2 linked regions of the Chondromyces crocatus genome follow. The protein of the gene in region 2 interacts with the protein of the main gene of each other region in a pairwise test. Links are inferred from orthologs where the notes say so. Each region holds a gene or a part of one and is shown on either strand. Other genes may lie near its edges.

Region 1 (3,341 bases), 2.0 Mb from region 2 along the record:
AGCCAACCACGAGGCGACGTCTGCTGCATGCCGCGCGGTGCCCTGCGGGCATGGCGCGTTCCTCCAGCGTCGACGTCGAAGGCCCGTGGACCATGGATCGCCGAAAAACCGTACATAACGCGGCCGTTACATACGCCGCTCGTTATATTCGGCGGCTGTACAGCACACAGATGCAGCTGCCGGGTGAAACCACACCGCAGCGTGGCCTTGATGGCGTGATCGCTCGTCGGTGCCTTTTCTGGTGCACCTGCTGGGTGAAACCATGTGGCACCGTTGGGCTTCATGCCGAGGCGGGTCGATGGGTCAGGGAGCGTGAGGCGACCGTGAGGCGACCGTGAGGCGGCTGTGTCGTGAGGCGGCTGTGTCGTGAAGCGACCCTGGAGAGGGCCGAGAGGCGCGCTCAGAGCATCGCGACCGGGTCGATGTCGATCACGATGCGGACGCTGCGTTCGATGGAGTTCTTGGCTTCGTTCACGGCGGCGACGGCGGCGCGCAGGGGTCCGCGTTCGTCGGCGCGGAGGAGGACGCGGAAGCGGTAGCGGTTGCGGAGCTTGGCGATGGGAGCGGCCGAGGGGCCGAGGACGTCGACGCGACGGGCGAGGCCTTCGGGGCTGGTGCGGGCGCGGGCGGCGAGGAGGCCGATGGCGTCGCGGGCGACTTGCTCGTCAGGGGCGTCGACGCGGATCAGGGCGAGGCGGGAGTACGGGGGGTAGCCGACTTCCTGGCGGTCGACGAGCTCGCGGCGGAGGAAGCCTTCGACGTCGTGGGCCGCAGCGAAGGCGACGGCTGGGTGCTGGGGGTTGCGGGTCTGGATGAGGACGCGGCCAGGTCGGTCGCGGCGGCCTGCGCGGCCTGCGACCTGGACGAGGAGCTGGAAGCCGCGCTCGGCGGCGCGGAAGTCGGGGATGCTCAAGGCGGCGTCGGCGTTGACGACGCCGACGAGGGTGACGCTGGGGAGGTCGTGGCCCTTGGTGACCATCTGGGTGCCGACGAGGATGTCGATCTCGCCAGCGCGCATGCGGTTCAGGATGGCTTCGGTCTTGTCGGCGCCGGCGACGTCGCGGTCGAGGCGGCCGACGCGGGCTTCGGGGAAGGATTCGGCGATGGTGGCTTCGAGGCGCTCGGTGCCGAGGCCCTCCAGGGCGAGGGAGGGGGCGTTGCACGCGGAGCAGCGGTCGGGGAGCGGGCCGGTGTAGTCGCAGTAGTGGCAGCGGAGGCGGCCGCCGCGGAGGACGTGGTCGTCGTCGGTGTCGTGGCCCGGTGGGGGGACGAGGAGCTTGCCGCGCGGGGGGGGGCGCGGTGGGGTGAGGCCAGGGAGTTCGCCGGTCTGGCCCGAGGAGAGCGCCGCGGAGGCGACGTGCGGGCCAGGGGTCGCGCGGGGGGCCCTTCGGCCGCGGTGGTAGGTGAGCGCGACGGAGCAGGAGGCGCAGGTCTCGACGGTGCCGCAGGCTTCGCAGACGACGCTGGGGGCGAAGCCGCGGCGGTTCAGGAAGAGGATGATCTGGTCCTTCGCCTTGAGGGCTTGCTCGATGGCGCGGTGCAGGGGCAAGGAGATGAGTTTGTCGCCCGAGGGGCCAGCGCCGAACTTGCGGAGGTCGACGAGGTGGACTTCGGGCAAGGTGGCTTCGCGGTGGGCGCGCTCGGGGAGGCGAAGCTCGGTGAGCTTGCCGCGGCGGACGAGGGCGATGGATTCGAGGGAGGGGGTGGCGGAGCCGAGGACGCAGACGGCGCCGGCGCGGTAGGCGCGGAGGAGGGCCATGTCGCGGGCGTGGTAGCGGACGCCTTCTTCTTGCTTGAAGGAGCCGTCGTGCTCTTCGTCGACGAGGATGAGGCCGAGGTCGGGGACGGGGGCGAAGAGGGCCGAGCGGGCGCCGATGGCGACGCGGACGCGGCCGGTGCGGAGGCTGGTCCACATGGCGTGGCGGTCGGCGTCGCTGAGGCCGCTGTGGAGGACGGCGAGGTCGTCGCCGAAGCGGGCGCGGAAGCGAGCGACGACCTGGGGGGTGAGGGCGATCTCGGGGACCATCATCAGGGCGCCGCGGCCCTGGGCGAGGCAGGTGGCGATGGCGCGAAGGTAGACTTCGGTCTTGCCGGAGCCGGTGACGCCGAAGAGGAGGAAGGCGGCAGGTGAGCTGGCGGCAGAAGAGCCAGTGGCGGGTGAGCTGGCGGCAGGTGAGCTGGCAGCGGGTGAGCTGGCGGCAGAAGAGCTGGCGGCGGGTGAGCCGGCGGCAGGTGAGCTGGCGGCAGAAGAGCCGGCGGCAGGTGAGCTGGCAACGGCAAAGCCGGCGGTGGGAGCGAGGGCGGCGAGGGCGGCGTCGATGCGCTCGGCCGCGAGGGCCTGCGCTTCATTCAGCTCAGGGGGAGAGTCTGGGGTCTCGGGGAGGCGGAAGAAGGGGTCGCGGGGGCGTTCGCGTTCGTCGAGGGTGACGAGGCCCATGCCGGCGAGCTTCTTCACGGCGGCGCGGGCGGCCTTGAAGCGCTCTTCGAGGCGCGCGACGGGCTGCTCGCCGCTGGCGCGGAGAAGGGCAAGGACGGCGGCGGCCTGGCCGCGGAGGGTGCCCGGGGGTTCGAGGGCGTCGGTGGGGCAGGCGAAGAGGACTTTGCGGCCGCCGACTTGCTTCTGTCGGGCGAGGTCGAGGGGGCCGCCGAAGGCGCCTTTGGCCGACATGGCCTTGACCTGGTCGCGCTCCAGGGCCGGGAGCGCCAGGCGGAGGACCTCGCCGATGGGGGCGAAGTAGTACGCGGCGAGCTCCTGGAGGAAGGCGAGCAGTTCGGCCGGGAGCGCCGGCTCGGGGTCGACGACGGCGGCGATGGGCTTGATCCGCGTGGGATCTACGGGGGGAGCGCGGTCCGAGAGGGTGAGGACGACGCCCACCAGGCGACGGCGGCCGAACTCGCAGAGCACGCGCGCGCCCGGTCGGACCTCTGCCGCGAAGTGCGCAGGGATGGCGTAGTGAAACGGCTGCGAGAGCGGTACGGGGACCGCGACGACGGCATAGCTGGGCATGCGGTGCGCCTGGCGGAGATAGCAGAGAAGCCGCTGGCTGAGAAATCTGCTCCCGTTCATCCGGCGATGGGCTGGCCGAGGCCCGGGCTCGGCGTCCTCGCGCAGTCAGGCGGGCACGTCGCTCTTCAGGCGCGAGTTCCCTCTCGACGGATGGGCGAGCACTCTCGCGATGAGATGGGCGAGCACCCTTGCGACGACATGCATGACGAGCCTCGCGATTGGATGCGCGAGCACCCTTGCGACGGATGCGTGTTCACCATCTCACCGACATGCACGAGAGCTGCATGCGGGAGTGCTCGTGGCGGGGGTGCTGGTTCGGACGAGAAGCACGATT
Region 2 (3,070 bases):
AGGGGCGCAACCCACAGACGGGAGAGCCCATCTTGATCACCGAGCGGCGCGTCCTGAACTTCAAGGCGAGCCAGATCCTGAAACAGGCGCTCAACCCGCGCGACAATGTCGTCGTCGCGACCGCCGTGACTGAGTAGGAGCAGGCTTGGCGTTGCGCCCGCAGCTTCCGGCGAAGCTCTACTACCGGATCGGCGAGGTGGCGAGCATCGTGGGGGTGGAGCCTCACGTCCTCCGGTACTGGGAGACGGAGTTCCGCTCCGTCCGTCCGCAGAAATCAGCCAAGGGTCAGCGGATCTACAGCCGGCGTGATGTGGAGACGCTCCTCAAGGTCAAGGAGCTGCTCTACGCCCACCGCTTCACGATCGCAGGTGCGAAGCGAAAACTGCGCGAAGGTGGCATCGAGCCACCGCCCGCCGAGCAGGTCGCGACCCAGGAAGAGGTGCAGCGGATGCGTGACGCGCTGCTCGAGATCCGGGGCGAGGTGATCGCACTGCTGGATGAGCTCGGGCGACCCTGAATTCGAGCGACTCGACGTCGTCCCCGGGGTGACCCTCCAGATCGGGACGATTCGACCTGCGCGCGGGGCGCCAGAGCACGCTCTTCGAAAGGTGGAGCTGGCGTCACTGCCTGGCGTGCGCATCGTCCTGCAGCGTTTCCTTCAGACGGAGGAGGGCACGACGCTAGGGCAGGTCTGCGTCGCCGCGCCTTCGGAGCGATGGGTGACGGGGATCGAGGAGCTGGTGCTCGACCGCGCGACGTCGATGGCGCGAGGGGAAGTCCCGGGCGAGCTCCTTCGGTGGGCGTCTGGCGTGATCCGCTCGGATCCGAGTCAATCGGGTAGCTGGTTCGAGCAGTGCTTCGAGGGCGCCGCGCGCGAGGGAGGGCGCGACATGGATGTGCGAGGGCGTCATCTGCTCGGCTTCACCGAAGACGAGCGTCAAGCGTTGCTGTGCACCCTGATCTGCTCGGCGCCTGCCAGAGAGCCCGAAGCCGCTTCTGGTTGCAGCGCGCTCATCGAGAACGCGCGGCTCGTGGGCCCGCTCGTTGCGCCACCCTCTCCAGGGTTGTTGATGCGGGGGTTCATGTTTGCCGCGGAGAACCCGCGTCCTGCCGCCGCCATGCTCATGATGGCAGGTGCGCTGGTGGTGGCGGCGGTGCTCCGGCATCGACCGCGGTGCCCCTGAGGGGCGGTCCCGCGCGGTGGACGATGCTCATGCTGTCTTGAAACGTTCGGGCGTGGGCTACGAAAGCGCCGCGCACTGGGCGGCGCCGCGCGCTGGAGAGGGGGCGAGCGGAACTCAGAACGGGATGTCGTCGTCGTTGCCGCCGTAATCACCGCTGTAGTCGTCTTGCGGAGGGCTGGGATCCTGCTGAGGAGCAGGTCGACCTCCTCCTCGGCCGCCACCGTAGCCGCCGCCGCTGCCACCGCCACTTCCACCACCGTAGCCGCCGCCGCCGCCACCGCCGCCGTAGCCGCCACCTCGCTGGCCACCGCCGCTTCGCTGGCCACCGCCGTAACCGCCGCCGGAACTGTCGGGTTCGCCACCGAAACCTCCGGCGTCATCCATGCTGCCACCGCCCCGCGTGCGGCCTCCGGTCAACAGGATGTTGGAAGCGACGACTTCCGTCTTGTAGCGCTTGTTGCCGTCGCGATCGTCGTAGCTCGACGTTCGCAGGGAGCCTTCGACGAAGATGGAGGAGCCTTTGGCGAGGATCTTTCCGAGAGCCTCCGCGCGCTTGCCCCACACGACGACGTTATGCCAATCCGTACGCTCCTTCCGCACCCTGTCCTTGTCCAGATAGGTTTCGGTGGTGGCGAGCCGGACGTTGAGAACAGCCTGACCACCTTGGGTGAAACGGAGTTCTGGATCCGCTCCCAGGTTGCCGAGCAGCATCACGCGATTCAAGCCTTCGGCCATTGCACTAGTTCCGAGAGTGTTGGCGTTCTATCCGGCGTGCGCTGAACGCACGTGGACCATTCCCTCCCCCGGGTGGACCGTCGCGTCAAGGTTGACGCTCACCCTCCAGGCGAGTTGGTCCGTCTGTCGACGGAGAGACCTGTTCCCGGCAAGCACCCGCTGGCCAGCCTGGATTCATGAGCAACCGTTCCGTCGAGCAGAGCGCTTTTGCCATGGAATCTCGCCCGCATCATCCGCCTTGATGCTGCACGGCGGCCTTGATGACATCGGCCAGCAGCGCCTGGGCGAGTGAGAAGTAAACGATGATGCCCAGAACATCGACCAGGCTGGCGATGAAGGGAGCAGAACTCGTCGCCGGGTCGAGGCCGACCCGACGGAGGAGCAGCGGGAGCATGGCGCCGACGACGCAGCCCATGAGCACGATGGCCACGAGGGTCGCGCCGATGGTGACGATGAAGGCCGGAGAATCTCCCCAGGCCCACACCCGAGCCATCCCGATCGTGGCAAGAATGAGCCCGAGAACCAGCCCCTGGGCAAGCTCTCGAGGCAGAACACGCCACCAGTCGCCCGGGCGGATGTCGCCCATGGCGAGGCCTCGAATGATCAGCGTCGAGGACTGGGAGCCCGAGTTGCCGCCGGTCGAGATGAGCAACGGGACATAATACGAGAGCGAAGATACTGCGGCGATCACCTCGTCGTAACGGCGAAGGGCAGAACCGGTGAAGAACTCACCGACGAAGAGGACGGCGAGCCAGATGGCGCGCTTCTGGATGAAGGTCCAGAACCCGGTGCGGAAGTAGCTCTCTTCGATGGGCTCGACGGCGCCGAGGCGCTGGACGTCTTCGGTCTGTTCCTGGGTGAGCACGTCCATCACGTCATCGACGGTGATGACCCCGAGCAGACGGCGCTCTTCACTGAGCACCGGCATGGCGAGGAAGTCGTATTTCGCCATCGCCCGCGCCACTTCTTCCTGATCGGTCTCCGGACCGACCGAGAACACGTTCTCGGTGAGGACCTCGGAGAGCTGCTCCGCGGGAGATGCGAGCAGCAGATCTCGAAGAGAGACCACGCCGAGCAGGCGGTGGGATGAATCGACCACGTACACGTAGTAGACGGTCTCGGCATCCTCTCCGACCGCGCGAATGCGCTCG

What was found. Proteins that work in one complex are often made in the same cells at the same time.
Region 1: the proteins of CMC5_RS48305 (region 2) and priA interact in binary tests that used the Escherichia coli proteins (3 or more experiments, as listed by UniProt). The link is inferred for Chondromyces crocatus from one-to-one orthologs.

Annotation. Positions count from the first base shown.
Region 1 is NZ_CP012159.1:2,120,797-2,124,137, reverse strand. What follows is about bases 201-3,341. They hold priA (replication restart helicase PriA), read right to left. Parts: upstream 3,008-3,341; coding sequence 401-3,007; downstream 201-400.
Region 2 is NZ_CP012159.1:165,893-168,962, reverse strand. The notes cover bases 110-2,937. They hold CMC5_RS48305 (single-stranded DNA-binding protein), read right to left. Parts: upstream 1,920-2,937; coding sequence 1,299-1,919; downstream 110-1,298. Other genes in these bases: mgtE (magnesium transporter), read right to left, coding at 2,149-2,937; CMC5_RS00580 (hypothetical protein), read left to right, coding at 498-1,184; CMC5_RS00585 (MerR family transcriptional regulator), read left to right, coding at 146-517; CMC5_RS00590 (integration host factor subunit alpha), read left to right, coding at 110-137. Outside these bases: more of CMC5_RS00590, read left to right, coding at 1-109; more of mgtE, read right to left, coding at 2,938-3,070. UniProt on the Escherichia coli protein: Plays an important role in DNA replication, recombination and repair. Binds to ssDNA and to an array of partner proteins to recruit them to their sites of action during DNA metabolism. Acts as a sliding platform that migrates on DNA via reptation.